2 regions of the Arthrobacter sp. TmtSoilC79 genome follow, and region 2 is predicted to be linked to the other one. Evidence: predicted binding sites of a transcription regulator. Region 2 holds the regulator's gene; the other holds the start of a gene.
What was found. Region 2 encodes LexA, which represses DNA repair genes until DNA is damaged. Its sites were predicted from a motif close to TCGAACANNTGTTCGA; they were not measured.

Region 1 (15,699 bases), 260 kb from region 2:
GACGCATAGGGCGGCTCAACTCCCTGCCTGATAAAGAGTTGGCGACGGAATGTCCGCCACTTCCCAGGATTGGTCCGGGCATCGTCGTCCCCTCATTTCCCTCCCACCCCCGCTAGGGGAACGTCACGTCACCTGGACGACCGGATGGGACGGGACCATCCAATCGGCCTCCATCGTCCTGGACACTCAGTTCGCGTCAGGAGAAACCCTCGAGGTGTTTGGATCCTGGCTGGTATCCAGTCCGGCTCCGTTCGTCCCGCCAGTTATTCGTTCAAAAGCTATTCGGCAAGTTACCGATAGCCGCCATAAATCTGCCGCTTCCTGCGCCGAAGAAGTCCGCTGCCGATGATGGCTGCAAGTTGTTTCCTGGCTGGTGAGTAGCGACCCTAGCGCGGCACCACGATCTCATCGACTCCGCACTGGAGCACAAGGTTGTCACTTCCGCCCGTCAGCATGCAGCCCTTGGGGTCGAAGAACTGTGTGGCGGACAGCCACGGGACACTTCGCTGCCAGAGCCCCCACGATTTTTGTGAATAAATGGAATACGTTTGTGGGTCGAACCCTGATTGTTCGACGATGACACTTTCTCCGCTGCTGGCCTTTACTTCGGTGTAGGTTGCCGCCACGGCGGCCAGCCCCATGCCAGCCGAATACAGAGACCACGGCAGAGCCGCCGCGACACTGGCCAGAACTGCAAGTACAGCAGTCAGCCGCCGGAGCCAGCCACGGGAAATCCGCCTGACCAACGCCGGTACAAGCAGAGCCAGTGCCACCACGGCAGCAAATCCGCTCAGAAGGTGAGCAAACAGAATGAACGCCCACCCCGGCATAACGAGGTAGACCAGAACCTCAGGCCATGAGTCGCTGACCCACGCTGCGGAGGCTTGGGCGACCGCTCCCAGCAACACCGAGACGAGGGCCGACGCGATGCCCCACATGAGGCGCGAGGCAACAGATCGCCTCGAATCCATTTCCGCGGAAACCCCTGCTCCTACTCGAGAAGCGCCCAACCGGGCCGCCGTTACGTCGTCTCCCGGCAACAGTTTCCGCACACCGCCATCCAATCACGCTTCTGACGTCGCCGTGGCGCGGCGGTCAGCGGAGCCAGCGAGGGAACCGGGCAATCTTTTCAGGTTTTGTTGCGCCCATTACCAATAGGCCGTGTGGTTCCTGCAGTGCGCCCGTCCCCTGATCCGGATCCGAAGGAGCGCTCAAGGGCAGCGATGAGTGGGGCAGGCGCCAGCCGGTCCAACAGGTCCACCGGCCTGGCATCCCGCAGTCCTGGGCTGCCGGTGACCATCCAGGCCGAAAAGTAATTGTGCGGAATCCTCAGTTCCATGGCACGCGCAAACAGGCGCAGCACCACGGGGTGCAAGGACAAGTCTTCGCGGAATTGGAAACCGGGACAGTACGTGCCATCTGCGGAAAACACGCGCACCAGTTGTTGCATCACAGGTTCGGGATCCTCATGTAGCTTCGCGAGCCGATGACGGACCCTTTCCAGATCCGGCAAGCCGAATTCGGCGCCCATCCGTTCCCAGAGTTCGCTGGGAACGGGCCCTTGCGAACGGGGCGGGCTCAAATGTGATGCAGGCATGTGGTGGCAACTCCCCAGATGGTGAGTTCAGAAAGGGCCGGCACGCGGATGTCCGGGTACTTGGGATTGTCGGCCTGGAGAATCACTCCCGAGGGCGTGACGCGGAGCCTTTTGATGGTCAGTTCCCCGTCGAGGACAGCGACGACGACGGACCCATCCCTGGGCTCCAGTGCCCGGTTGACGATCAGCTCGTCACCATCACTGATCCCTGCACCTTCCATGGACTGCCCCGTCACCCGGACCACGAAGGTGCTGGTGACGTCCTTGATGAGGTGCTCGTTGAGATCGATCCGGCCATCAAAATAGTCCTGCGCCGGCGAGGGATAACCGGCCGCCACCGGGAGAGGCGCCAGCAATACTGACATCAGGGAAAAGCCCGCATCTATCACGCGGGGGCCGACTATCACGCCCACAACACACCTTTATTCGAATATATGTTCGATACTTGAGTGTACAGCGGATGACGGACATTGTGGTCACCCCCTTGGTTTCCGCGGCGCAGGAGGCCGGCGGAATGGGGGCTGCAGCCGTTTACGCGTCCTGGCAAAAGACCGGTACTTTAGGGAAGGTCGAGCCAACGGAGGCTAGGCAGGAGACTCAACAAACCACCGTCTTCGACTGCAGGGTTCAATGCCGCGACGTTGTCCCCCAGTCGCGCTGTGCATCGCGAATTGGAGAGCCATGACCGCCCGGAGCAAGGACGTAGCTGATGCGCTCAGCGCCGATGTCACCCGTATTTTCAAGGAACGCTACCCGGATGAGCTGGCACACGCACAGGCCGTCCACGCACGCTCTGAGAAACTGGTTCTCGTCTTGATGTTCTCCACGGTGGCGCTGTGGTTCCTCGGCCCCGCGCTGTTCCTGACCGGTCTTATCAACCAAGTGGTCGTCATCGTGGTGCCGGGTCTGATGACCCTTGCGTTCCTCACCGTCGTGCTCGTAGCAATCGTCCGCAACCGGGCTGCGGCGAGGCCCGTCGTCGAGTACGCAAAGCAATGGGGTCAGAACGTCACAAGCGTGACGAAGAGGGGCATTACCGTCGCTGTTCCTAAGGGCGCTGTCACGGTGCCCGCGGAGTTCCGTGAGACGCGCGGGGTCACCCGCCAGCCCTGATGCCGCCATGGCGCCAAGCCCGGAACAGCGCTGCACGGCACCACCTGCACCAAGCCCGGGCGGTCTCCGCGGAGGTCTGTACGGCGGAACGGGACGAGTCATACCCTGAAGCTGTTCAGCAACGCGAACACCCGAAAAGAGGGCGGCCATGGCACGGGATCCCAAACCTACGTTGGAGCACTTGAACATCCTCCTCGGCGAGTGGGAAACATCAGTTCCGGGCAAGGATGTGCCCGGCCGGACCGCCTTCGAATGGTTGGAAAGCGGAGGCTTCCTCATCCAGCGTTCCACGGTCCAGCGGCCGGAGTACCCCAATGCGGTCAGCGTCATTGGAGCCACAGGCTCGGATGGAGCCTTCCAACAGCATTACTTTGACTCCCGGGGCGTGGCCAGGATCTACGACATGACGCTCAAGGACGGCGTGTGGACCCTGTTCAGGGATGGGCCCGACTGGCCGCAACGCTTCGTTGGCCACTTCTCCAAGGACGGCAACACCATTACTGCCCGGTTGGAACGCGGGACCTACCCCGGCGGGCCGCTGGAACACGACTTTGACATGATCTATACCCGCATTGCCTAGCGCGCGCTGAATCCACTGTCTCCACCTCATTTACAGATCCCCTGCCCGGTGGGAACATAAGCCCCATAGTCCGCGGAGGCATCGCCCGGCCACGCCCGGCGCCGCCAGCTGCAGCTATGTAGTCAGCTTTCCTCTGAGAGGAACGGCCATGGGTCGTCTGGGGACCGGGAACAGTGGGGCTGCGGGACCTGAGCCCGCTTCTGATCAGGCACGCCGCCGCGATGGCATCGAAAAGGTCGACGCCGTGGTGGTGGGCTCCGGCTTTGGAGGTTCCGTGGCGGCGCTTCGACTGGCCGAGGCCGGGCAGTCCGTTGTGCTCATGGAACGCGGCAAACCGTACCCGCCCGGCAGTTTCGCGCGTTCGCCGTCGGAGATGGGGCGGAACTTCTGGGATCCGGACCGGGGCTTGTATGGACTTTTTGATGCCTGGACGTTCCGCGGCACTGAGGGGCTGGTGTCCAGCGGGTTGGGCGGTGGCTCACTGATCTACGCCAATGTCCTCTTGCGCAAGGACGAAAAGTGGTTCGTCAACGAATCCCCCATCCCCGGCGGCGGATATGAGAACTGGCCCTTCACCCGGGCAGACCTCGATCCCCATTACGACGCCGCCGAAGCCATGCTCCAGCCCGTCCCCTACCCGTACATGGACACCGCGAAGACCCTGGCCATGGAGAAGTCGGCCGCGAACCTGGGACTGTCCATCACCAGGCCTCCCATAGCCGTCACGTTCTCGGCAGCACCAGGGACCGAACCGCGAACCAACCATGCACTGCCGCTGCCCGGCTACGGCAGTATCCACGGTCCTGCCACGGTGCGCACCACCTGCACGCTCAGCGGTGAGTGCGACATCGGGTGCAATGCCGGCGCCAAGAACACCCTGGACCACAACTACATCTCAGCGGCCGCCTTCAAGGGAGCCGATGTCAGAACGTTCCATGACGTCCGTGGCATCCGGCCCTTGAACCCCGGGTCGCCGGGTGGCGGCTACGAGGTCCGCTATGTGGTGCATCATCCGGATCATCACGGCGAACTTCTCACCGAACGCATCATCCATTGCCGCCGGCTCATGCTCGGTGCCGGCACATTCGGCACCAACTTCCTCCTGCTCCGAAACCGCGGTTCCCTCCCTGCGCTGAGCGACGCCCTTGGCACCCGTTTCAGCGGCAACGGCGACCTCCTGACGTTCATCATGGGTGCGAAGACGCCCCCGGCCAACGGCTCACGGCCCGGCGTCCGGAATCTGGCCGGCAGCCGGGGCCCGGTGATCACCACAGCCATCAGGGTCCCGGATTCACACGACGACGACGGCGATGGCCGCGGTTATTACGTGGAGGACGCGGGGTATCCGGCCTTCATGAACTGGCTCATCGAGACAGCGCAACTGGGCACCACCATCAAACGGACCGCCAAAGTGGCCGGGCAGCTCTTCAAGGACAGGCTGTTCGACGCCGGCCGGTCCAACGTCTCCGCCGACCTCGCCGCAGCGGTGGGCGATGGCCGTTTGTCCTCCAGTTCGGTGCCCATGCTGGGTATGGGCAGGGATGTCCCCGACGGTGTCATGACCCTCCGCGACGGGAGGCTGGCCATCGCGTGGACCATGGCAACCTCCAAGGAGTACTTCGGCCGCGTCCGCGAAACCATGGAGTCCATTTCCAAAGACCTGGACGGGGACTTCATCGACAACCCCCTCTGGTGGGCCAAGCGTGTCATCACGGTGCACCCGATCGGAGGAGCCCCCTCCGGACGGCATCCGGGCGAAGCAGTCTGTGATTCCTACGGCGAGGTCTTCGGCTATCCCGGATTGTTCGTGGTGGACGGCGCCGCGATGCCGGGCCCTGTGGGTGCCAACCCGTCCCTGACCATTGCAGCGTTCGCGGAGCGCACCTGCGCCCACATCATCGGGAACGCAGGGGAACCTGGTCGCCGGGGCATCCGCCCGGCAGATGCCGCAGGCTCCGGCGGGTCCGGCGAAAAGGTGGCCGTACAGCAGGAGGCGGCCGGCGCCGTCGTCGACGTCGCCGCGTCCGCTCCGCGTGCGTTGGCTCCGGACGCCACCAAAGGCAAGACCGCACCTGAGGAAAAGCCTGCGAGCGCAGTCTCTGAGGTGCCCGAGGCTTCCCAGGTGCGCAGCCGCGGACTGGGCAGGCCCGGCACTCCAGGCGTAAGCGGCAAAGAGGCCACCTCCGTCCGGTTCACCGAACAAATGCACGGTTGGTTCAGTCCGGGCATCGCCGATCCGGAGAAAGGGCGGAGCCTGGGCAGGGACCGGAGCAGGAAGATCATGTTCGAGCTGACCATCATCGCCGAGGACATCGAGGCGTTCGCCTCCGACCCGAACCATCCGGCCAGAGCTGAAGGCTACGTGCTGGCGGACTACTTCGGTGGCCGGATGCCGGTGGAACGGGGCTGGTTCAATCTGTTTGTCCAGGAAACCGCCGACGCCGCTGCACCAGCAAGGCGCATGCTCTACCGGTTGTGGCTGCGGGACCCGGGCGGAACACCCTTCACGTTCACCGGCCATAAACTAATCCGCAACGAGGCAGGATTCGACCTCTGGGCGGACACCACCACCCTGTATGCCACCATCCTTCGCGGGCATGTGCCACCGGATGGAGCGCCATTAGATGCTGTGCCACCGGATGCAGCGCCACCGGATCCAGGGACGCAGGATGCCCCGCCACCGGACGCCGCACAGCCAACTGCAGGCGGCGCCGCCCAAGCAGGCGTCGTCGGGGCCGGAATCCTCTACATCCGGCCCCTCGACTTCGCCAAGCAACTCACCACGTTCCGCGCCGAAGGACCGGCCCCGGCGGCAGGCTTGGTGACCTTCGGGAAGCTGTTTGCCGGCGAACTCTGGCAGGTCTACGGGCGGCGTCCCAGAGGCGTCCCCCTCCCGTTCACGTCAAAGCGATGAAAAGCCGGGAGCTCGCAAAACACCATGCCGTACTGGGGTTCACACCCCAGCCTGCGGTTCGTTGGCTCTCGCCGATGTCCTTGGCCAGGACTGCGTTGAAGGTCGCAGCGGCCACGGTCTTTGCCGATTTCGGCGATAAGCGCGAGCTTGAGGGCAGCTTCCCCTCGGATTCCCTGAGCTTGGACAAAATTCCCCTCCCGGGCCAACCAGCCCAGCCCGCCGTCAGCAGCCGCGGACTTCCCTCCCCTGGTGATCTCCGGGATGGGCGGGCCGCCGCTGCTGGGGCAACTGAGATGTGGCTCGACTTCGCGGCCGACCTCGGCGACGGCTTCGACGCCACGTACACAGTGGCGTCCTTGCTGGCCCAGGACACGCTGACGGTGGACGGGCATGAACTTCCCCGTGGAAGGGTCCTGGTCCTGGGCGGAGACGAGGTTTACCCGGTCGCATCCCCGGCAGCGTACGAGAACCGGATGGTGGGTCCGTACCGGGCCGCCTTCCCACCCGCGTTGCGAGGCCCGCTCAGCGCCCTAAAACACGTCGATTACGCGCACAGCGGGCCACCCAACGCGTCTCCGGTCATGCTGGCGCTTCCCGGCAACCATGATTGGTACGACGGCCTCACCTCGTTCATCCGGGTGTTCACCAGGCAGCGGAGCATCGGGGGCTGGCGGACCATCCAAACCCGCAGCTACTTCGCCCTCCGCCTGACCGGAACCCCTCCCGGTCCGGGCAGGAACGGCACCCCCGGCTGGTGGTTGCTTGGCCTGGACAGCCAACTGGGGCAATACATCGACGAGCCACAACTGGACTACTTCTACCGGAACGTCACTGTGCAACTGCAGCCCGGCGATGCGATCATCCTCTGCGTCGCTGCACCATTCTGGGTTGACGCCACGCAACCCGGGTGGGGTGACTTCCGCCAGGTGAACTTCTTCGAGCAGGACTACCTGCGCCGGCGCTTCAACCCTGGAACGGGCCTGTTCGACGCCACCGGTGCCAGCGTCAGGCTCTGGCTCACCGGCGACCTCCACCATTACTCCCGCTACGAGGACTCCCGCTACGAGGACTCCCCTTACGCGGACTCCCCTTACGAGGACTCCCCCTCCGAGGACTCCCCTTCTCCGGAAACCTCCGGCACCCAGCACCAGACCCCGGATCCGGGCAGGACCCAGATGATCACTTGCGGCCTGGGCGGCGCCTACCTCTCCGATACCCACGGACTGCCCGAACATCTCACCTTGCCTGCCGCGTCGGCCGCTCCCGGTGAATCGTCCAGCCTGCGGCAACCACAGCAGACAACAACACAGCAGACAGGCACGGAACAGCCAGACACCGGCCGCGTCTTCACCCGCATGCCCACCACGTTCCCCGGCCAAGGACACTCCCGCCTGCTCGGCCCGCAACTGGCCAACCCCTTCTCGCAGTTCTGGCTCCCCATCCGCAACCCCGGCTTCGGGCTCTCGCTGGGCATCATGCACGTGGTGGCCGCCCTGACGTTGTGGACAGTCTTCAGTGCCTTTCGCGGTGAGGCCTTTGTGGACAGCCTGCGCAGCCTGACTCGCGGAGACACCCCGGTACTTGTCATTGTCCTGATCCTTGCAGTGCCGCTCCTCCTGGCAGTTGCCTCGTTGTCCGCGCGTTCGTTGGGTCTGGCGCAGGCGGGCATCGTCGTTTTCGCCCGCGGCGCGCTGTACCAACTGTCCGCGCTCGCGGTGAGTACCGCCGTCGTGATCCTGATTCCCTGGCCGGTGAGTTGGCCGGACGTCGTGATCCTGCTTCTAGTGCTTGCCTTGGTACATCTGGGCGGGTGGGCGCTGGGCAGCGAGGCCTTTGCCCTGTACATCCTGGCGACGCCCAGTGGCGAAGTGGCCACGTGGAAGATGTCGGGCCAGGCGATCGAAGACCACAAGGGTTTCCTCCGCATCCATCTCTCCTCCGACGCCAACCTCACCGTCTACCCGTTGATGGTGGACACCGTCTGCCGCGATTGGAAATTGGCAACGAACGACGACGGCGCGCGGCCGGTACCGGTGGCCGGTTTGCCTGCCGTGCGGCTGCTTGAAGAACCCATCACCATCGCATGGAAGGGAAGCACCCCATGATCACCACCCGTGCCGAGCACAGGACAGAGGTCATCCCGATCCGTGCCCGCGACAACACACCCTTGAGCCTGGTCCACGTCACCTCCCCTGTTGAGGCCGTCAAAGGGCCGGTGATCCTGGTTCACGGCTCCGGCGTCCGGGCCGAACTGTTCAGGCCACCGGTCCGCACCACCATCGTCGACGCGCTCCTCGAGGACGGGTGGGACGTTTGGATGCTGAACTGGCGTGCATCGATCGACCTTGACCCCCTGTCCTGGACGCTCGCCGACGCCGCCGTGCACGACCATCCCGCCGCCGTCGAACACGTCCTGAAGTCCACCGGAGCCGAAAGCCTGAAAGCCGTCATCCACTGCCAGGGCTCCACGTCATTCACTATGTCGGCAGTGGCGGGCCTGCTGCCGCAAGTGGACACCATCGTGTCCAACGCAGTGTCCCTGCACCCCGTGGTCCCGGCGTTCTCACGACTGAAAATCGACTACCTCACGCCAGTGGTCAAAGCCTTCACCCCATACCTGTCGCCGGCGTGGGGCTACAAGTCCCAGGGCTACTTCACCCGCGCCATCCGGGGCCTGGTTAAAGCCACCCATCATGAATGCGACAACACCGTCTGCAAAATGGTCAGCTTCACCTACGGCAGCGGCCGTCCCGCCCTCTGGTCCCATGAGAACCTCGACGACGCCACCCACCAATGGCTCAGCGGTGAGTTCGCCGAAGTACCAGTAACTTTCTTCGAGGAGATGGGCCGCAGCATCAAGGCCGGGCACCTGGTGGCCGCCGGAAACCACCCGGAGCTACCTCAGAACCTGGTGGCCGAAGCCCCGCAGACCGATGCCCGGTTCGCCTTCATTGCCGGTCTGGACAACCGGTGCTTCCTGCCTGAAAGCCAGCAACGCACCTACGAATTCTTCCAAAAACACCGCCCAGGGAAGGACTCGCTCCACCTCATTCCCGGCTACGGCCACCTTGACGTCTTCTTCGGCGAGCACGCCTGGCAGGACACCTTCCCCATCATCGTCGATGAGTTGAACCGAACCTCCCCATCGACCACAGCCCCGGAGTCGAAGCCATGAAAAACCTCACCGAACTTGCCGTCCCCCTGCTCAAGCTCCTCCCATCACCTGTGCCGCGCAGGCAGGAACGGCTGCGTGGGCAGCACGCTTTCGCCGATGGAATCAAGTACGTCATGCCCGTCAATTCCGATGACTCACCAGTGCTGATGGCCGCATTTCCCATCAACAAACGGGCAGCCGCAGCCGCACTTCCCGGTTCGGAAATGCGGCCCTTCATCCTTGGCGGAAAGGGGCTGCTGGTGGTGACAGTGGTCAACTACAAATCCACCGACATCGGCAAATACATCGAGTACTCGCTCGCCATCGCCATCACCCACGGAAGCAGGCCCGCCCCACCCATCCTTCCCCTCCTCTTCCAAAAGACCTTCAAACTGGGCCAGTTCGTGGTGGACCTGCCCGTCAGCTCCGAAGTCTCGGTCAAGGGCGGCAAGGGAATATGGGGCATGCCCAAGCACCAGGCCAACCTGGACTTCGTGGTCACGGACTCCACCGTCTCAGCCCAATACGACAAGGACGGCCAATTGGGTTGCTACATCGAGATCCAACGCCCCGATCCCCTCAACCTGCCCCTCAAACTGGCCGCCTCCAACTACTGCGTCTTCCGGAACATGCTCTGGAAATCGGACATCTACTTCGAAGCCACCGGGGACATAGCCCTCGGTGCCCAAGCCAAGGCGCGGCTCGTCCTCGGTGACGCGCCCGGCGTCGAACCCTTGAAAGGCCTGCAGGTGGAGAGCAATCCGGTGTTCACCGCCTGGTTGCCCCAAGCCCACGGAGTCCTGGATGACCATTACGAAGCGTGGTTCCTCACCGCTCCAACCCAGCTCGAGGCTGTGGCCCTGCCTGGTGGGGACATGCTGGACAGCGTGGTGGACCTGGGCCAAGGGCAGGAATGGCTGGCACCGCCGGACCGGAGCCGGGTCTCCGGCGCTGTCCCAAGCCCGGCGCCCCGTGGTGGTGCCCAGTGAACTGGCTCCTCCTGCTGAACGCCCTCTACTTTCTCTTCGGCGCAACCATGTACGTGGGCACCATGTGGGTCCTGAAGTTCTTCCTCTACCCCACGTGGGAATCGTTGGCCCGCGATAACGTGGACATGCACTTCGGCATCCCCACCCGGGCGGCCACCAAGTTCTTCACCATCGTGGTGCCCGTCATGTTCATCTCCGGCGGCATCCTGGTGTGGTCCGAATGGGGCACCGTCCGTGTCATCCCCGCAGTGATCTGCCTGCTGGGAATCATCGTCCTGACCTGGGTGGGGCAAGGGATCATCATCCCCATCAACATCCGGATCCGCGGCGGCGACTTTGCCGACGACACCGAGCTGAGGTCATTGCTCAAACGCTGGATGATGCTCAACGACATCCGCTTCTACGTCTCCACCCTCACCTGGGCCGCCATGGTGTGGCTCCTGGTGGACCGTGGCCGGCTGCTCGAGTCATACGCGTGAACGCGCACCAGCCAGCCCAACCCGGACATCCGGCACAAGCCCGGAAACCGCACCCGCCAGGTACCGCGGCCTGGGCGGCCGCCGACCCCCTCCGTGCGGTACTCGCCGTCATTGCCATCATCACGGTCCTCACCGGAGCAATACAGGTCCCTTTCGGCGGGCAAGTCCTGCAACTGATCGGCGCGGACTCCACACCCGTGACCCGCCAACTCTTTGGCACCGTGGGAATGTTCATGATCGTGGTCGGCGGCCTTCTCCTCAACACCCTTCTCAACGACCCTCCCTCCCCCGAAGTGGTGCTGTGGTCCGCGCTCCAGAAAACCGGGGCCTTCGGAGCCGTGGGCATCGGCGTCCTCAACGGCGTCTTCGCGCCCATTGCCCTGATGGTGGCCTTCTTCGACCTCGCAACCGGGATCCTCCTCCTCATCCACTGGCGCCGCCTCACCGCCGCGCCGGCCACCATCGGGCTGCCAGGATGAAACACGCGGCAAAGCGTTCACTGGTCCTCGCCGGGGGCGGCATGCGGGTGGCCTGGCAAGCCGGCGTGGTGAAAGCGCTCGCCGAGGAAGGCTTGGAATTCCAGCACATTGACGGCACCTCCGGCGGGATCCTCACGGCGGGCATGATGCTCTCCGGTGTCCCGCCGGAAGAGATGTGCGCCCGCTGGTCAGGCGTTGACGTCAAGGACTTCGGCTCAGCATTGCCCGCGGGTGACTACCTCAAGGGCCCGTGGTCCCTGCCCGCCCTTGGCGACGCCGACGGCATCCTCGGCAAGGTATTTCCCGCCTTGGGCATCAACGACGCCACCATCCGTTCCCGCGCAACCCAAGCCCACGCCGTCGAGGGTTCCTTCAACGTGGTGGAATTCACCGAAAAGCGCTGCCACGCAATCGACGCCGCGGACATTGACGCCGGGCTGATGGCTGCAGGCATGTCGCTTCCGATCTTCCTCAAACCCCTGCGCCGCGATGGGAAAATCTGGACCGACGCCGTCTGGATCAGGGACGCCAACGTAGCCGAAGCCCTTCGGCGCGGCGCCGAAGAAATATGGCTGGTCTGGTGCATCGGTAACACCCCGTATTGGGGCGACGGGCCGCTGGAACAATACGTCCACATGATCGAGATGAGTGCCATGGGCGCCCTCCTGGCTGACTTCGACGCTGCCGCAGCCGCTGGACGGGAGTTTGTGCTGCACGTGATCCGTCCCCGCCACCCCCTCCCCCTGGATCCGGAGTTCTACCTGGGCAGGGTCGACGCCGATGCTCTGATCGGCATGGGGTACAGGGATGCCCGCGCCTATCTGGACACCATGACCTCCGCAGGGCTGGCCAAGGACGCCACATGCACGGCAATGACAGACCCTGCGCCAGGAGTCCGCTTTACCGACACGCTCCGGGGCGAACTGGACGGATCGCCCGTGACGTTCAAAGCGGCGGTGGTTCTTCCCTCCGATCCCGGGGATGAAGCGCCGCAACTCACGGGCTATCTGGAACACTCCCGCTTCGGGCGGGCATTCCTGGCCGGCGGGCGGCTGGAAACCCATGGCGATGACCTCACGTACCGTGCCCGGATAAGGGTCGACGACGGGTGGCAAACCCTGGCGCTGACACGGACCCTGAGCGATGACCCCGGGCCCGATGCCTGGGCTGATTCGCGTCACGCCCGGCTCGAAGTCGGCGGGCTGGCAGCCGATATGACCATGAGCCTGGGAGATGCTGCCGGGCTTCTGGCCTCCGTCGAACCAGTGGGCGCTCACGGATTTGTGGACCGCGCAGGAGCGGTGGCAGCTTTCGCGGGCAACGGGTTCCGTGAGCTGCTGCGCCGATATTGATCCCGTCCGCGGAGCTAATGTGACGCACGTTATTACCGGCCGGTAAACAGCGCGCTACGGATACGCCAAAGATGGCAACAGCGGGGAAACACCGGCGAAAAACCAGCCGCCTACGCTGATGATCAACAGCAGGTCATCTGAGCGAAAGGGCCAAACATGTCCGCCACCCCGTCCGCAGCTTCCCTCCACATCGTCATCGCAGGCGCAGGCCCCGCGGCCCAGGCTTTGGTGCGGCGGCTCACAGGCGGGTCGGACTCCCGGCAGCGCCCGTTCGAGGGCACCATCACCGTTCTCAGCAATCGCGACGACTGCCCCGACGCCTTGCTGGAACTCGCCGAACTCCCCCAGGTTTCGGTGCGCTTCGGACAGCCGGCCAGCTTCATCGACTCCGGCGCCAAAATCGTCACTACCGTGGACGGCATGGAGTTCTCCTATGACCAGTTGGTCATTGCCACCGGCTCGGCGCCCTCCCTCCCGCCCGTAGTGGGAGCCGAATCCGGCCTGAGCTATTCCACCATCGACGACGCCGCCGCTATCGGTGAAGCCGTCAAAGACCTCACCAAACTGGTAGGCCGCCGTCCCTTGGGAATCCTGGTGGGCAATGGACCTGCCGCAGGCCAGGCTGAGGCAGTGCTGCGCGCCCGTGGAGTCCGTCCCGTCCGCACCACCCTCCGCCCTGCCGCCGTCGTTGCCGCGTCGGGCGTTGCCGCTTCGGGCGTTGCCGAAGAGACCGCGTCAAACCTGCCGGCCATTGGCATCCTGTTCGAGGACGGCAGCAGCATGAAGGGTGACCTCGTGGTCCTTGCCGAGGAACGGACCGCCCGCAATGAACTCGCCGGGAGTGCAGGCTTGCTGGTTGCCTCCGACGGCGGCATTTCCGTTGGGCGCGACCTCGCAACCTCCGTCCCGGGCATCTGGGCGATCGGTGATGCTGCTTCATGTGATGGGCTCCGCCTTGGTTTGCTGCTCTCCGCCGAGTCTTCTGCGATGTTGTGCGCCTCCGGCATGCTGTTGGGCCTGCGGGGTACTGAAGATCAGCAGGTCCCGATGGCTGCTTAGCCAGCGCGGCGTGGCCGTCTTCCACGGCACCCAGGCCCTCCCTGCGGCAGGCAAGCCATGTGGCAAGATGGTCCTTTGACGGGCAGTGACAACCCTGCGGCCACCGGGCCGGCCACGCCCTGCACGGAAGGATCCCATGAGCAACCAAGCGGTCGCCCCGGCGAACATCGCCTCCTACATCGACCACACCCTGCTGAAGCCGGAGGCCAGCGAAGCAGACGTCCTCAAGGTCTGCGCCGAAGCCATCGAATACCGGTTCAAGTCCGTCTGCGTGAACCCTGTCTGGGTCAAAACCGTAACCAAAGCACTCAAGGGCTCCGGTGTGCTGACGTGTTCGGTCATCGGGTTCCCGCTGGGCGCCACGCCCACCGACGTCAAGTCGTTCGAAGCCCGCGGAGCGGTCCTCGACGGCGCTGACGAGATCGACATGGTGATCAACATGGCTTCCGCCCGGGCCAATGACAAGGGTGCGCTGGTGGACGACATCAAGGCCGTGGCCGAGACGGTCCATGCAGGTGAGGCCATCCTGAAGGTCATCATCGAGACGTCCATGTTGAACGACGAACAGAAGGTCATCGCCTGCGAAGCGGCCGTGGAGGCAGGGGCGGACTTCGTGAAGACTTCCACCGGATTCAACGGCGGAGGAGCAACCGTTGAAGACGTAACGTTGATGCGCAAGACCGTTGGGCCCGATATTGGGGTCAAAGCGTCCGGCGGAGTGCGGTCCCTTGCCGATGCACAGGCTATGATTGCTGCTGGTGCAACACGTATCGGTGCGAGTTCGGGAATTGCCATTGTCAAGGGTGAACAGGGTTCATCTGCCTACTAGGGGCTTCCAGGACCACCAGAGATTTTGAGCCCTGCGGGGCCGAGGAGGAACGAATGTCCAAGAACGCAACCAGCGCCCCCATCGAGCGCGAGAACAACCTGGTCCAGAGCATTGTCCTGTTCCTGGTCATGATTGTGCTCTTCCTGGGCGCCATCTACTCGCTGTCCTTCCTCAGCCTCGAGAACCCGTGGCCCATGGCCGTTTGCCTCGGCCTTTTCGCCCTGGCTTTCTGGATCCCGCAGACCATTCTTGGCCGCTCTGACTCCGCCGGCGAAAACTAAGCCTCTTATCTTCAAAGAAATGCGGCCCGGGTTCATACCCGGGCCGCATTTCTTTTTGAGCCAAACAATGACAGCCGCCGGGCCGTCAGGGGACCTGCACTACGCCCCCCAAGGCCGCCAGAACCCCTGGCCAGTGCTGTTGCGCCAGCGTCCACGCCGCAGCTCCCATGCCCACCATGGCGTAACCGCTGACCGGTATCAGGACCAACCATTCGCGTCGGGAACCGGCCCTCCCCAGCAGCGGGATGGAGAAGGCTCCATTTGGCCGCCAGATTCCCCGGATCGGGGATTTCCGCAGGAATTTCGGCGGCTTGATGACAATGGGCCACAGGAGCGGTACACCCCCCACAGTGATCATGTCCCCCACGATGTGCACCACCACACCTGTGAGCATGGACAGCGGTAACCAGCCCCACTGGTCCGGGGCAAACCAGGTGACCAAACCTGCCATGACCACAGCAAAGAGCCAGTTGGTGATCCACCCGGACTTCGGGAACAGGTTCAACGCCTTGGCCGCCAGGTTGATCATGAACATACACAGCAGTCCCGCGCCCACAGACAGCTTCCCCATGGGCGTCACCATCTGGAACTGAGCGGCCATGGCTGCCAGCACAACAAAGGCTGAGGCGCCCAACAGGGAGTGCGTCCCTTGGCGGTGCCCGCCGCTGGCCTTCTCAATTCCCACCGCAATCACATTGGACAACGGCGGCAGGGAGTTCGCAATGGTGCTGTGGCGGTGGTCCCAGTCGACTACCAAAGCAGTTCCCGCCGTCGCCATGGCACCGATCAGAATGCCGGTGGAATCCAGGGGGTACCAGCCCAGGGCGTACGGGCCGGTCGAGGCAATAGCTATCCACGCCGCGGCTCCTGACG
Region 2 (15,699 bases):
CATAGCAGTGGTCGGCCCTACTGGTTCCGGTAAGTCGGACCTGGGCGTCGGTCTTTCCCTCGCCTTGGACGGCGAGGTCATCAATGCAGACGCCTTGCAGTTCTACCGAGGCATGGACATAGGGACAGCCAAAATCAGCGTGGACGAGCGCAGGGGAGTGCCCCACCACCTGCTGGACATCATGGACGTAACCCAGGAGGCAAGCGTCGCGGACTTCCAAGCGGATTGCCGGAGGGCCATCGCTGAAATCCGTTCGCGGGGAAAGCGCCCCATCCTGGTGGGAGGATCGGGTCTTTATGTCCGGGCCGCGCTGGACGTCCTGGAGTTCCCTGGTACAGACTCCGCTGTCCGGAAGGCCCTGGAAGAAGAATTTGACGCGGACGGCCTTGCACCGCTGCGTGCCCGGCTCGAGCACGTAGATCCCGTCTCGGCTGCCCGTCTGGGGGATGCGCGCCGGGTGATCCGTGCCCTTGAAGTACACCAGCTCACCGGACGGCCTTTCAGTTCATTCATGCCCCAGCGTCAGTACTTCCAGCCGGCCCTGCAGATCGGGTTGTCCGTGGACAGGGAGGTGCTGAGGGAGCGGTTGGCGTTGCGGGTCCACCGGATGGTGGAGGTTGGCCTTTTGGAGGAGGTTGAACGGCTCGATGCTGCCGGCCTCAGGAAAGGCAAGACAGCCTCCCGCGCACTGGGGTACTCACAGTTCCTGAATGTTTTGGACAACCGGGCCGACGTTGCCACAGCTGCGGAGGAGACCATTGTTGCCACGAGGCAGTTTGCCCGGCGTCAGCTCACCTGGTTCAGGGCTGACCCCCGCATCACCTGGTTCGACTGGCACGACCCTGAACTTCTCAGCAAGGCGGTGGCTGCGGCCGGGGAGCAGCCCGCGTAATTTCGGGCCCTACCTGCGCGGCAGGTAGCCTAGTGCCATGGACGAAACCTCCGCAATTCCCGCCTCGCAGCCTGCAACTGCCTTTGGCTCCGTGACCGCCTCCAGCCTTGCGGGGCTGCCGTTTTCCAAGGGGCACGGAACCGGCAACGACTTCGTCCTTATTGCCGACCCCGGCGACGCCCACGAGATCACTCCGGAACAGGTTGCGCAGTTGTGCGACCGGCATACTGGCATCGGTGGTGACGGCCTCATCCGTGCCGTGCCGTCACGGTTCCTCCCCGAGGGCAGGAACCTCCTGGAACAGGATCCGGACGCCGAGTGGTTCATGGACTACCGCAACGGCGACGGTTCCCTCTCGGAGATGTGCGGAAATGGCGTGCGCGTGTTCGTCCACTTCCTCATTGCCGAGAAACTGGTTGACCTTGGTCCGGGTGAAACCCTGACCATCGGCACCAGGGGAGGAATCAAGAAAGTGGTCCGTACGGCCAACGGATACGCCGTAGACATGGGGCCATGGGAGTTTATCTTCCCCCAGGAGGCCACCAGCAAGGCCATGGACGCCTTGGTCAGCGCGGACGGCCTGGAAGTGGCACGTCCCGGCCTCTCGGTCAGCATGGGCAATCCCCATACCGTGGTTGCCTTGGCAGAACTCAAAGAGTTGTCGGCAACGCAATTGTTCAAGGCCCCGGTGGTGGATCCCAAGCCTGCCAACGGTACCAACGTTGAATTCGTGGTTCCGGCCGATCCCTTGGTTGAGGATGGGGTCGGTACCATCACCATGCGCGTCCATGAACGCGGCGTAGGGGAGACGCAATCCTGCGGTACCGGCGCTTGTGCCGCGGCCGTCGCGATCCGTCACTGGGCCGGTAACACCGCGCCAAACGATTGGCACGTGATGGTGCCCGGCGGCGTCGTGGACGTCAAATTCTTCCCCGGCGCCGGCGGGCGCGAGCACGTGGAGCTCAGCGGTCCGGCAGTCATTGTGGCTACTGGGACGCTTTCCTGACACGTATGATCCGGAACGACTTGGACGTGCTCTCGCGGGTCACTGTGTAGCCCGCATCCAGTTCGCCGGCCAGCCATCGCTGGAGGGAGTCCGAGCCAAGGTTCTTTTGGACCACCAGCCAGGCATTTCCTCCCGGGGCCAGCCGGGGCAACCATGTCAGCAGCAGGGTGTGGAGTTCGTCTTTGCCGATGCGGATGGGCGGGTTGGACCAGATGGTGTCGAACTCGACGGCGGGGTCCACCTCGTGTGGCAGGCTGGCCTTTACGTTGGCCAAGCCAAGGGCTGCCGCGTTCTCGTTGGTCAAGGTGACGCAGCGTTCGTTGACGTCCACTGCATGTACTTTGGCATGCGGCGCCATCAGCCCCAGTGTCAGTGCGATGGGACCCCAGCCGCAACCTATGTCCAACAGGTTTCCCTGCGGCGACGGCGGCGGAACTTCCGAGAAGAGGATCGCTGTGCCCTTGTCCACTCCGTCCGGACTGAAGATGCCCGAGGAGGTCTGCAGGTGGCGCGTGGCCCCAGCGAGTTCAACAGTCAAAGGCTTCCTGGTGAACGGTCCGGCTGGCTGGGCGGTGAAATAGTGTGCAGACTCCATAATTTGCCAGATTAGTTGGCTGGCGGCGCCATGGGAAACTGCGGCTCCCAACGGATGATTTGACATCGGATGATAATGTTGAATGCATGTTCTTGATCTTCGAGTAATTTCGATCAGTAGGCCGAAACCCGTCTGAATTTTCAGGCGTTGTACGGCACAGCCCGCGATGCAGGCCGGTCCTTGGCATTGAGCCAAGCCACGGTCTTTCCGCCAGGCAGCTCCTACGGCACAGTCTGTTGGCCCATCAGGGCCATGGACGCATCGAAGATCACACCCTTCCGTCAGGCCACTGAACCGCCGGCTCTTGGTAGTTCGACAGGTCAGCTGACCAGTGCAATCTTGAGATGGCCAGGAACCTCCGAGCGGATCCCACCATGCCAGATCACAGCAGCTGCTGCCCTTTCACAGGCAGCAGGCCAGCACAGGAGGCCCTCTTTGGCCCAAGCCCGTCAGCCCAGCGCGAATAGCGCCCCATCAAACAACAAACAGCACTATTCTGGAATTGCCGAACAGTCTAAGGAGACCATGACCACCCAGAAGCACTCCGGATCCGATTCCGACGCCCAGGACATGAGTCCTGAACAAATCCAGGCCGTGATCGACCGGATTCTTTCCAAGGATGTACCTGCGCAGGCATCCGATGACAACGATGCCAGCGGGGTTTTCGGCAAGGCGCAAGCCATCTCCACCCTTGACCAGGAACACAGCATCTACGACGGTGACCAGGAAGACCTGGCAGAGCGCCGGGCCCTGCGCCGTACTGCCGGACTTTCAACGGAACTCGAAGATGTCACCGAAGTCGAATACCGGCAGTTGCGCCTTGAACGCGTTGTCCTTGCCGGCTTGTGGACCGAGGGCACTCTTGCAGATGCCGAGAACTCCCTGCGGGAGTTGGCTGCCCTGGCTGAGACGGCCGGTTCGGAAGTCCTCGATGGCTTGGTGCAGCGGCGCATGAAGCCGGACCCGGGCACCTTCCTGGGGTCAGGCAAGGCACAGGAATTGAAGGACATCGTTGCCGCCACAGGCGCCGATACCGTCGTGGTTGACACCGAACTGGCGCCTTCCCAGCGCCGTGGGCTTGAGGACATTGTCAAAGTCAAGGTTGTCGACCGGACCACTCTGATCCTGGACATCTTCGCCCAGCATGCCAAGAGCCGTGAGGGCAAGGCCCAGGTTGAGCTTGCGCAGCTCGAGTACCTCCTGCCCCGCCTGCGTGGTTGGGGCGACTCGATGTCGCGCCAGGCCGGTGGCCAGGTGGGCGGGGCCGGCGCCGGAATGGGTTCACGTGGTCCGGGCGAAACAAAGATAGAGCTGGATCGCCGCAGGATCCGCACGCGCATGGCCAAGCTTCGCCGTGAAATCGCTGCCATGAAGCCGGCGCGTGAGACCAAGCGGGCCAACCGCCGTCGTAATGCCGTTCCTTCTGTCGCGATCGCCGGTTACACGAACGCTGGAAAGTCCTCGCTGCTGAACCGCCTCACTGATGCCGGTGTCCTGGTGGAGAACGCGCTGTTCGCCACCTTGGATCCCACTGTCCGTAAGGCCCAGACTCCGGATGGCATCGGCTACACGCTTGCTGACACCGTGGGGTTTGTCCGTTCACTGCCCACGCAGCTGATCGAGGCTTTCCGTTCCACCCTGGAGGAAGTGGCCGACGCAGATTTGATCCTGCATGTGGTGGATGCCTCGCATCCTGATCCGGAGGGCCAGATCGCTGCCGTCCGCTCCGTCTTCACGGAGGTCGACGCCCGCAAGGTGCCCGAGATCATTGTCCTGAACAAGGTTGACGTCGCGGATCCCTTCGTCGTGGAGCGGCTCAAGCAGAAGGAACCCCGGCACGCGGTGGTTTCCACCCGTACGGGCCAGGGCATCGCCGAGTTGTTGGAAGACATCAGCCAATCCATTCCCCGGCCTGGAGTTCGGCTGGAACTGCTCATTCCCTACGATCGCGGCGAAATGATCAGTAAACTGCACAGCTCCGACTCGGAGATCCTGACCTTGGAGCACGAGGAAAACGGGACCCGCGTAGTTGTCATGGTCCGCGAAGGCCTGGCAGCCGAACTGGAGCCGTTCGTCACTAATGGTTGAGAACGTGGCGGCGGACGCCGCTGAGTCATTGGGGGAGAAAACCACCCTCGAGTTGTTGGACCGGGCTGTTGCCGGCATGGGTGGTCAGAGCCGTGCCGGCCAGCACGAGATGGCCAAACACGTTGCCAGGGCCATTGAAACCGGGGAGCACCTGCTGGTTCAGGCGGGAACGGGCACAGGTAAGTCGTTGGCGTACCTGATCCCGTTGATCGCGCATTCAATGGACAGCGCCAAACCGACTCTGGTGTCCACCGCCACCTTGGCACTCCAAACCCAGATTGTGGGCCGTGACCTGCCGCGGCTGCTGGAGAACATTACCCCCGCCCTTGAACGGCCAGTCAAGGTGGCTTTGGTCAAGGGCAGGGCCAACTATGTCTGCCGGCAAAAACTTGAAGGCGGGTTCCCCAGTGAGGAGCCTTCCGAAGGGCAGCTCTTCTCTTTGGGCGAGGACACCAGCGTCCCGCACTTTGCTGCATCCATGGGTGGGCCGCAATCCCAGTTGGGCAAGGAAGTGGTCCGGCTCCGGGAATGGGCGGAGAAGACCACTACAGGCGATCGTGACGAGCTTATGCCCGGCGTCACGGACCGTGCCTGGAGACAGGTCTCTGTCACCTCCATGGAGTGCCTCGGCGCGCAGAAGTGTCCGCTGGCCGAAGAGTGCTTCAGCGAGCTGGCGCGCTCACGGGCCGGTGAGGCCGACGTTGTGGTTACCAACCACGCCATGCTGGCCGTCAGCGCTTTTGAGGGGCTCGCTGTGCTGCCTGAATATGACGTCGTGGTGGTTGACGAGGCGCACGAACTGCAGGACCGCGTCACCGGCGCGGTCTCCGGCCAGCTGTCCGTGGCGATGGTCCACGCAGCGGCGTCAAGTGCCCGCAAGCACACCGCCATTACGGTGGATGCGCTCAATGCCGCGGCCGATCGCCTGGACATGGCCATAGCGGGCGTTCCCAATGGACTTCTGCCCAGCGGACTCAACGACGAACAGCTCGATTGCCTGGATCAGTTGCGCGAAGCCACGCGCGCGGCGTTGTCGGATTCGAAGACCGACTCTTCAAACGCGGTCGACGGCGGTCGGCAACTGGCCCGCTCACGGCTCATGCTCATCCTGGAGCTGTGTGAGCGCATGCTGGCCGCCAAGGAGAACCGGGAAGTCGTATGGTTCTCGCGGAACAGCACCTTTGACCCCAGCCAGGGGTATTCCCAACCCGACGAGACTGCCCCTGCTCTTATCAACATCGCTCCGTTGAGCGTTGCTGGCAGGTTGAGGGAAGGCCTGTTTGCGGGCCACACGGTGGTGCTCACCTCCGCGACGCTGGCCATCGGTTCGGCTTTTGAGCCGGCAGCCGGAGGCCTGGGGCTGATCGGCGATGGTGCACCGAGCTGGACGGGGATCGACGTCGGATCACCCTTCGACTACCCCAAACAAGGGGTGTTGTACGTGGCCAAGCACCTGCCCAAGCCAGGCCGTGGAACCTCACCTGATGCCCTGGATGAGTTGGAAGACCTCATCCGTGCCTCCGGCGGGGGAGCATTGTGCCTTTTTTCCTCGCGACGGGCCGCCGAGGAAGCTGCCGATGCCATGCGGCTCCGACTTGATGTCAATATCCTCTGCCAGGGCGAATCCACCATGGCAGCCTTGGTCAAGCAGTTTGCCGATGAACCCGATACCTGCCTCTTCGGCACGATGTCCTTGTGGCAGGGCGTGGATGTCCCGGGTGGTTCATGCCGCCTGGTGGTCATTGACCGTATTCCCTTCCCGCGGCCCGATGACCCCCTGATGACTGCCCGCTCACGCGCTGTGGCGCAGTCCGGCGGGAACGGTTTCATGGCCGTGTCAGCTACTCATGCCGCTATCCGCCTGGCTCAAGGAGCAGGCCGGCTTATCCGGTCCACCGGCGACAAAGGGGTTGTGGCTGTCCTGGACTCCAGGCTCTCGACGGAGCGCTACGGAGGCTTCCTCCGGGCTGCACTGCCGCCCTTCTGGGCTACGACGGACCGCGCAGTGGTTCGGGGCGTGCTGGAACGTTTGGGGTCCTCCAAGGCCTCCTAGAGGGAGCGCAGGACCGATACGACCTTGCCCATGATGGTGGCTTGGTCGCCCAAAATGGGTTCGTACTGGGTGTTTTGGGGAAGAAGCCACGTATGGCCATCGCGCTGGCGGAAGGTTTTGACGGTTGCTTCGTCGTCCAGCAGGGCGGCGACGATGTCTCCATTAATCGCGTCGTTCTGCCGGCGGACCACAACCCAGTCGCCGTCGCAGATAGCAGCGTCGATCATCGAATCGCCGGCCACCTTCAGCATGAACAGCTCGCCATGCCCGACGAGCTGCCGGGGCAGGGGAAGCACGTCCTCCACAGTCTGGTCAGCCAGAATGGGGCCGCCGGCAGCAATGCGGCCAACCAAGGGCACCATGGCAGTATCGCTGGCGCTGGCAAGCTCCGTCACGGCAAAGCCGCCCGTGCTGCGCAGAGTTGCCGGCGCTTCCACTCCCGGGATGGGTCCGCCATCGAGGGTAAGGGGCATCAGGACTTCCATGGCCCTGGGACGTTTGGGATCGCGGCGGAGATAACCAAGTTTTTCCAGCTGGGAGAGCTGGTGAGTCACGCTCGACAGGCTCGCGAGCCCTACAGTGTCACCGATCTCGCGCATGCTGGGCGGATACCCGTTGTCGTTGACTGATCGCTGGATGGTTTCCAGGATCTTCTTCTGCCGGACGGTCAGGCTTTTGGGACTCTTTTGAGGCTGCTGGCTCCGCAGGGGTGCCCCGCCGCCGGTGGCTTTCGCTGCCATGTTCGCCAATGCCTTTCATTCCGCCCGGAGTGTGCCCGGGGACGAAGGGGTCTGCCAAAAATGTCAGACCCTCCTGTTCCACTGAAACAGTGCTGTTTCTTCACTCAAACGTAGGGCAGCCACAGGCCTTTATCAAACATTTGTTCTAGCGAGTCTCGACACCGTTCGTTGATAAGTGCTAAAAATGTCATAGCAAGGTTCGAATATGTGTTCTATAAACCTGCTGTTGGGGCCCGATGTTCGAACGGAGTGTTCGAACAGAGTGTTCGAACAAAGTGTTCGGACAAGCCGTGACACGCAGGGGAACACCAAAGAATTGGCAGCCATGTACCGGGATCCGGCGCACGGCAATAGCTCAGAAGGGCTCAGCTCATGTCCGCAATCACTACGTTCGCTGATTTCCGTACCACCCAGGCGCCGACGCGCCTGCGTCTGACCCGACGGGGACGGATCGTCTTCTTCGGCATCCCTGCGATGCTGCTGGTGGCTGCGCTGCTGAGCCTTGCTGGTTTCATCACCTCTCCTGCAAAGGCATCTGATTCGCAGGCGCAGCTTCGGCCACCTGTTGCGGTAACGGTAACGGTCCAGCCGGGTCAGTCACTGTGGGGCATCGCCGGGGCTGCCGCTCCTGAGCGGGATCCGCGCGATGTCATCGCCGAGATCATCCAGTTGAACGACCTCCGCGGTGGCCGCATCCAGCCTGGCCAGCAGCTGTTTGTACCCGCCAGCTAGCCAATTCCGTCCCGGCGCCCGCCGGGGTTTGGCGTCACAGTTAGTGGCCAGTCCACCCAGCCCCTTAAACTGGGGTGGTGAGTGACCAGCTTGAGCGACTTGACCGACTACCCCTCCGGACCAACCTGCGTGGACTGAGCCCCTATGGCGCGCCGCAGCTTGATGTTCCCATTTTGCTCAACGTCAACGAAAACACCCATGGAGTCCCTGCGGATGTTCAGGCGGCCATCACGGAAGCTGTAGCTGCTGCCGCCACCGGGCTCAACCGCTACCCGGACAGGGAGTTCACTGAACTCCGGGAATCGTTGGCCGAATACCTTGGCCACGGTCTCACTCCCGGCAACATCTGGGCAGCCAACGGTTCCAATGAGGTGTTGCAGCAGATCCTCCAGGCATTTGGCGGACCTGGCCGGAAGGCGCTGGGATTCCCGCCCACGTACTCCATGTACCCGTTGCTGGCCAGCGGCACGGATACAGAGTACGTCCAGGGGGTCCGGGCCGAGGACTATGGGCTCGATGCAGCCTCGGCTGCCGCCCAGGTCCGTGAAACAGGAGCCAACATTGTGTTCCTCTGCTCTCCCAACAATCCAACCGGCACAGGGCTGGGCCTTGATGTCGTTGAGGCTGTTTACGAGGCCGGCGAAGCCAGCCGGGCCATAGTAATTGTTGACGAGGCTTACCACGAGTTCGCCCACGACAATACGCCGAGCGCACTGACCCTGCTGCCTGGGCGCGAGCGTTTGATCGTTTCCCGCACCATGAGCAAGGCGTTTGCCCTTGCGGGTGCCCGGCTGGGTTACATGGCCGCGGCGCCGGAGGTCACGGATGCCATCAGGTTGGTCCGCCTCCCGTACCACCTCTCGGCTGTCACGCAGGCGACCGCCCTCGCCGCGCTTAATCACCGCGAAGCCCTCATGGCCGACGTCGAGGACATTAAGATCCAACGCGACCGGATTGTGACCGAACTCCTGCGCATGGGCTTGAAGCCTGCAGCGTCGGACTCCAACTACGTTTTCTTCGGTGGGCTCGAGAACCCGCATGCGATCTGGCAGGGCCTGCTTGATGCGGGGGTCCTGATCCGCGACGTCGGCATTCCCGGCCACTTGCGGGTTACGGCCGGAACAGAGCCGGAAACCACGGCGTTCCTCCAGGCGCTGGAAGCGCTGTTGGACGGCCAGGGGTCACAGCCCGCCTAAACTTGTATGTTGAACCCATTCACTCTTCGTGTATAAGGACATCCCAATGAGCGAAACCGGCGCCACGCCGTCCGCTGCCCGCACCGCGCGCATGGAGCGCACCACCAGCGAATCCTCAGTCCTGGTGGAGATCAACCTGGATGGGACCGGTGTCTCGGACATCAGCACCTCCGTGCCGTTTTATGACCACATGCTCACGGCACTGTGCAAGCACTCGCTGATTGACATGACCGTCAAAGCCACCGGCGATACCCACATCGATGCCCACCACACGGTGGAAGATGTGGCCATCACGTTCGGTGAGGTGCTGCGCACAGCCCTGGGTAACAAGGCCGGGATCCGCCGCTTCGGTGAAGCCACCGTTCCTTTGGATGAAGCCCTGGCGCACGCCGTGGTGGACGTCTCGGGCCGGCCGTACCTGGTTCACGGCGGAGAACCTGCCGGCCAGGAGTACCACTTGATTGGTGGTCACTTCACCGGTTCGTTGACCCGCCACGTTTTTGAGGCCATTACCCTGCACGCAGGGATTTGCCTGCACATGAACGTTCTCGCCGGCCGCGATCCCCACCACATCGTGGAAGCCCAGTTCAAAGCCTTTGCCCGGGCGCTCCGTGCCGCGGTGGAATCCGATCCCAGGGTCGAGGGCATTCCCTCCACCAAGGGGGCGTTGTGAGCGGTCAGGTACTCAAGGACGGGGCAGTGGCCGACACCATCGCTTCGGTCAAGCCCACGTCGCCGGAAGGCAAGCCCACTGTCACGGTGCTCGACTACGGTTCCGGCAACGTTCGTTCGGCTGTCAGGGCCTTGGAACGTGCCGGGGCTCATGTCGTGCTCAGTTCCAAACCCGAAGACGTACTCAATGCCGACGGCCTGGTGGTCCCCGGTGTCGGCGCCTTCGAAACCGTCATGAAGGAACTCAAAGCAGTAGACGGCATCCGCATGATCGGTCGCCGGGTTGCCGGTGGGCGCCCGGTACTTGCCATTTGCGTTGGTTTGCAGGTCCTTTTCGAAGCCGGGGTGGAACACGGCACCGAATCCGAAGGCATGGCCGAGTGGCCGGGCAAGGTGGAACTCCTGCCGGCACCCGTTGTCCCGCACATGGGCTGGAACACGGTGGATGTTCCGGAAGGTTCCAGGCTTTTTGCCGGCGTCGAGGACGAGCGTTTCTATTTCGTGCACTCGTACGGTGTGCAGGAGTGGAACTTCGATGTTGTTCAACCGCGCATGGCTCCGCCCCGGGTGACATGGTCAGAGCACGGCGCACGCTTCATCGCCGCCGTCGAAAATGGCCCGTTGTGCGCAACGCAGTTCCACCCGGAGAAGTCCGGCGATGCCGGTGCGCGCCTGCTGAGGAACTGGGTGGACGGCCTGAAAAAGCCGGCAACTCCAGCGGCCGAAGCCAGCGGAAGCGGTGCCGCCTAGATGTGGTCTGTTGTCCTCATGGGCCTCGCCGGCGTGCTGGTGGGAGGCGGTATTTCCTTCCACCAGCAGAAGAAACCGCGCTGGGTTTCCATTGCTTTTTACGCGCTGGCAGGGATGTCCCTGCTGGCGGCCTACCTCTTGACGCTGCCCGGTAACTGAACCGGGCATCAACCAGACCGCGTCGAACCTCGAACTCCAAGGACCCACATGACCACCTCCGCCCAGCCCGTGCTGGAACTCCTGCCCGCCGTCGACATCGTTGACGGCCAGGCGGTCCGCCTCCTCCAAGGGGAGGCCGGCTCGGAAACCAGCTACGGAACCCCCCTGGAAGCAGCCCTGAACTGGCAGAATGCCGGCGCTGAATGGGTTCACATGGTTGACCTCGATGCCGCTTTCGGCCGTGGCAACAACGCCGGCCTCATCAGTGAGGTGGTGAAGCAGCTGAACGTGAAGGTGGAACTGTCCGGAGGATTGCGTGATGACGAGTCGTTGGACCGCGCCCTTGAACTGGGCGTCGCACGCGTGAATCTTGGCACGGCAGCGCTTGAGAACCCGGAGTGGACCCGCAGGGCCATCGACCGCTTTGGTGACAAGATCGCCGTCGGACTCGATGTCCGCGGTACCACCCTTGCCGGGCGCGGCTGGACCAAGGAGGGTGGCGACCTTTGGGAGGTCCTGGCCCGCCTCGAGGATGCCGGCTGCGCACGTTATGTAGTCACGGACGTCACCAAGGACGGAACCTTGCAGGGGCCCAATGTGGAACTGCTGCGTCAAATGGTGGAGAAGACCGGCAAGCCCGTTGTGGCCTCCGGTGGGATTTCCAGCCTTGAGGACCTCAGGGTGCTGCGTGAACTGGTGCCCCTGGGCGTTGAGGGCGCGATTGTGGGCAAGGCTCTGTACGCCGGTGCCTTCACGCTGCCCGAAGCCCTGGACGTTGCCGGTCGTCGCTGATGCCCCACGACGCCGGACATCGGCAAGGTAACCAGACAGGTTCCGGAAGCCGGCACTTGCCAGGCCACATTGCTGCCGCATTGGCCGGTGCCGGGGGAGCAACGGACTCGGCGGGGCAGCCGTGGGCGGGCAGGAGCCTTAGTGGGGACGATGCCAGGATCCATAACTTTGAGGACGACGACGGAACGGCCGACGCCGGCTACCTCACCGCCATCGCCTCGCTGATCCAAGGTGCCGGTACCGAGGCCGACGTTGTTGCCTCGCTGGCGACTGCACGGGTATTCGTTCCGGTCGTTGCGCAGTTGGCTGAGGAAGCTGAGGGCGTCGAGGGGCTGCACGCCGACAAACAGGCTGATATGGCGTTGGTCACACTCAAGGCGCCAGACGGTCGCAAGGCGATGCCCGTGTTCACTTCTGCTGCAGCACTGGAAGCCTGGCACGGCGAAGCCCGTCCCGTGGCGGTTTATGCGGCTCGCGCTGCGCTCTCAGCAGTCTCTGAAGGCGCGCAGTTGCTTGTTGTGGATCCCGGCTCGGACTTCACGTTCGTGGTCCGGCGCCCTGCCCTGTGGGCCCTCGCCCAGCAGCGGGACTGGACGCCGTCATACCTTGATGATCAACTGGAGTCTGCTCTCGCTTCAACAGTGTCAACTTTCCGGACGGTCCGCCGGCTTCAGACGCAACCCGGCGCAGGCGTAGCGTCGTTGACAGCCGATGGCCGCACCGTGTCTGGCGGCGGCTCCGGTCCGGAGTTGCGCGTGGTGCTCTATCTCGAAGATGGCCTCGATGCGGTGGCTGTCCAAGCGCTGGTTGCCCAACTTAACGAGGCATGGGCGCGGATGGATTCCTTCGCAGAGGGCGTTGACTCCATTGAAGTGAAATTGCAGCGTGCAGCACAGGAGCCTGGGCCGCACTAATGGCAGCCGGTTCCCCGGCCTGCCCCGGGGGAACAAGAGGTTTTAGCCAGTGAATTTCGCTCTCTACAAAGAGATGCTGTCCATCCGCCCTGTCCGGCGCTTGCTGGTGGTGGGCATGATCGCGCGTATTCCGCACTCTGCAGCAGGCGTTCTGCTGACGTTGCACATCGTCTTGACTTTGAATCAGGGATACGCCGCCGCCGGCGCGGCCGCCGCTGTCATGACCATCGGCATTGCCGTGGGCGCGCCGTGGCGGGGCCGAAGGGTTGACACGGTGGGCCTGAGGAAGGCCCTGATTCCTTCCGTGGTCTCCGAGACCGTGATCTGGTCCATCGTCCCGCACGTTTCCTACGAGTGGCTTCTGCCATTGGTTTTTGTCGGCGGGCTCTTTACCCTGCCGATCTTCAGTGTTGTGCGTCAGTCGTTGGGCGTCATGGTTGAGGGGGAGCAGCGCCGGTCTGCCTTCGCCCTGGATTCCATTGCCACGGAACTTGTCTTCATGATTGGACCTGCCGTTGGCGCCATTGTGGCCACGGCCGGTTTCTCGGCGATCGGTCTGACAGCGGTAGGCATCTCGGTGTCGGTGGCTGGCTTGTTCCTCATGTGGTTCAACCCGCCGACTCGAAGTGAAACCGCCTGCACTCCGGAGGAGTCCGCGGACCGTGCTGCGGCGGACCTCGCTGCCGCGGAGGCGGCGATGGTGGCTTCCGCGCCGGCGCACGTTCAGGAAGCGGCCTCCGAGATGACGTCTCCAACGTCGCGCAGTGCAGCGCTCAAAAGCCGGGTTGCCAGGAATTTCACCTGGTTCACTGCCTCCGTGGCTGCGCTTTTCGCTGTGGCCGCGGGATCGGGCATGGTGCTCAGTGGCTCGGATGTCAGCATCGTTGGCCTGTTGGAACGTGGCGGGCATGAGAACCAGATCGGCATAGTGTTCTTCTTCTGGTGCGCATCATCGGTGGTCGGCGGGCTGATTTACGGCTCCATGAAGCGTTCCATTTCGCCCATGTTGCTCCTGTTGGGAATGGCCGCACTGACTATTCCCATGGGCTTTGCCCAGGACACCTGGACGTTGGCCTTCCTGTCGCTTTTGCCGGGCCTGCTCTGCGCGCCCGTCCTGTCCGCGTCCTCGGAAAAGGTGGCCGACCTCGTCGATGAGGAACGCCGTGGCGAGGCCATGGGCTGGTATGGCTCTGCCCTCACGGCAGGCGTCGCCCTTGGCGCTCCTTTGGCCGGCGTCTTCATCGACACGGTTGGTCCTTCCGCCGGCTTTGCGGCCATCGGTTCGGCAGGTGTCCTGCTCTGCGTCGCGGGTCTGCTCCTGACCTCCTTGCGCCGCCGGGCCGCCCGCGTCTAATCGCATCAACTGCGGTCCAAACGGACAAACCGGAAGAACCGGAAGAACCGGAAGAACCGGGCGCGCCGAGCGAACCAGACAGCTGACAAAGCCGGACAAGCCGGGAACGCACGACGGCGGGTCGACCACATGTGGTCGACCCGCCGTCGTTGATTCCTGGGGGAGTTGGGGGCTAGTTAACCGGTCCGGTGAACTTCTCACCCGGGCCCTTGCCCGGGGCGTCCGGGATGAGCGAGGCTTCGCGGAATGCCAATTGCAGTGAGCGAAGGCCGTCGCGCAACGGACCAGCGTGCTGGGACCCGATCTCCGGGGCAGCCGCCGACACGAGGCCGGCCAGGGCTGTGATCAGCTTGCGGGCTTCGTCGAGGTCCTTGAGGTCCTCTGCGTTGGGGTCGTCCGCCAGGCCTACCTTCACCGCAGCTGCGCTCATCAAGTGAACGGCGCCAGTGGTGATGACTTCCACGGCCGGTACTTCAGCGATGTCGCGGATCTGCTGGGAAACACCGGAATCGGTGGCAGGCGCGGCGTCTTCGCTGTAGGAGTTGCGGGAATTGCTGTCTTCAGTGCTCATACTGGTAAGCTTGTCACAGACCGACTGGAAGTCGTTATTCATGGCCGGAAGTTCAGGGCCAAGAACAGCAGTAATGGTCCCGCCGCGTGCAATGTGCACTTGGCGGGTTGTTTCTGTAGAATTGTCTTTCAGTTTGCAAGCGGAGTTCTCTCCCACCCGCGTCAGCCGTTTCCCTTCAGGGACGTGATCCCTTCGGGGACAAGAGGTTGCCGGGTACCTGGTCGGACACTTGGGTGGCACAGCCACCCGAAGTGCGTACTCCCTGTAGGGGCAGTGCAGCCGATCTTCGAGGCCTTCGATTGCGCCAGCAATTGGAGGCCTTCTCTATTTGCCGGTGAAATCACCACAACCACAGGAGCTTTAACATTAGCGAGCCAAGAATCAATGAGCGTATCCGCGTCCCCGAGGTGCGGTTGGTCGGCCCTGCCGGCGAACAGGTAGGAATTGTCCGCATCGAGGACGCCCTGCGTCTTGCTGCCGAATCCGATCTCGATCTCGTTGAAGTTGCCCCGCAGGCTAAGCCTCCTGTTTGCAAGTTGATGGACTTCGGCAAGTACAAGTACGAGGCTGCAGTCAAGGCCCGCGAAGCCCGCAAGAACCAGACCAACACGGTTCTGAAGGAAATTCGCTTCCGCCTCAAGATCGACAAGCACGACTACGAAACCAAGCGCGGTCACGCCCTTCGGTTCCTCGGTGCAGGTGACAAGGTCAAGGCCATGATCCAGTTCCGTGGCCGTGAGCAGCAGCGTCCCGAGATGGGCATCCGCCTTCTCCAGAAGTTTGCCGAAGATGTTGCCGAGGTTGGCATCGTAGAGTCCAGCCCGCGCATCGATGGCCGCAACATGGTCATGGTGATCGGTCCGCTGAAGAACAAGGCCGAAGCCAAGGCAGAAGCCCGCCGCGCGGCACAGCGTGCAGAAGCCAAGGCCCAGAACGAGGCCAAGGCTTCCGGACGCGTGGACACCGACGGTGACCAGGCTCCGCTGACCCAGAGCTTGGGCGACCTTCTTCCGGCCGGCCTGCTGGTTGGCGAAGAGGAGACCACGCAGGAAACTCCCGAGGCTCCTGAGGTTGAAGCAGCCGAAGTCCAAGAGGCTCCGGTTGTTGAAGAAGCCCCGGCAGCTGAAGAGGCAACGCCAGCCGAGGAAGCTCCTGTTGCAGAGGAAGCTCCGGCGCCCGTTGTTG

Region 1: the regulator LexA is predicted to act here: its motif matches at 2,024-2,039, upstream of AC6JA3_RS14685 (LexA family protein).

What each region holds. Positions count from the first base shown of each region.
Region 1 is NZ_AP046051.1:3,216,948-3,232,646, forward strand. Features, by position in the region: gene AC6JA3_RS14675 (hypothetical protein) at 387-971, opposite strand; gene AC6JA3_RS14680 (hypothetical protein) at 1,130-1,597, opposite strand; gene AC6JA3_RS14685 (LexA family protein) at 1,579-2,010, opposite strand; gene AC6JA3_RS14690 (hypothetical protein) at 2,279-2,710, shown strand; gene AC6JA3_RS14695 (hypothetical protein) at 2,859-3,290, shown strand; gene AC6JA3_RS14700 (GMC oxidoreductase) at 3,439-6,204, shown strand; gene AC6JA3_RS14705 (hypothetical protein) at 6,201-8,309, shown strand; gene AC6JA3_RS14710 (alpha/beta fold hydrolase) at 8,306-9,379, shown strand; gene AC6JA3_RS14715 (acetoacetate decarboxylase family protein) at 9,376-10,347, shown strand; gene AC6JA3_RS14720 (hypothetical protein) at 10,344-10,826, shown strand; gene AC6JA3_RS14725 (hypothetical protein) at 10,823-11,305, shown strand; gene AC6JA3_RS14730 (patatin-like phospholipase family protein) at 11,302-12,657, shown strand; gene AC6JA3_RS14735 (FAD-dependent oxidoreductase) at 12,814-13,716, shown strand; gene deoC (deoxyribose-phosphate aldolase) at 13,853-14,545, shown strand; gene AC6JA3_RS14745 (hypothetical protein) at 14,599-14,826, shown strand; gene AC6JA3_RS14750 (metal-dependent hydrolase) at 14,912-15,699, opposite strand, start outside.
Region 2 is NZ_AP046051.1:2,958,269-2,973,967, reverse strand. Features, by position in the region: gene miaA (tRNA (adenosine(37)-N6)-dimethylallyltransferase MiaA) at 1-892, shown strand, start outside; gene dapF (diaminopimelate epimerase) at 930-1,898, shown strand; gene AC6JA3_RS13645 (class I SAM-dependent methyltransferase) at 1,879-2,493, opposite strand; gene hflX (GTPase HflX) at 3,019-4,581, shown strand; gene AC6JA3_RS13635 (ATP-dependent DNA helicase) at 4,574-6,634, shown strand; gene lexA (transcriptional repressor LexA) at 6,631-7,374, opposite strand; gene AC6JA3_RS13625 (LysM peptidoglycan-binding domain-containing protein) at 7,747-8,106, shown strand; gene AC6JA3_RS13620 (histidinol-phosphate transaminase) at 8,184-9,302, shown strand; gene hisB (imidazoleglycerol-phosphate dehydratase HisB) at 9,349-9,975, shown strand; gene hisH (imidazole glycerol phosphate synthase subunit HisH) at 9,972-10,724, shown strand; gene AC6JA3_RS13605 (CG2302 family histidine operon protein) at 10,725-10,883, shown strand; gene priA (bifunctional 1-(5-phosphoribosyl)-5-((5-phosphoribosylamino)methylideneamino)imidazole-4-carboxamide isomerase/phosphoribosylanthranilate isomerase PriA) at 10,932-11,675, shown strand; gene AC6JA3_RS13595 (SseB family protein) at 11,675-12,589, shown strand; gene AC6JA3_RS13590 (MFS transporter) at 12,639-13,943, shown strand; gene AC6JA3_RS13585 (DUF1844 domain-containing protein) at 14,116-14,514, opposite strand; gene infC (translation initiation factor IF-3) at 14,922-15,699, shown strand, end outside.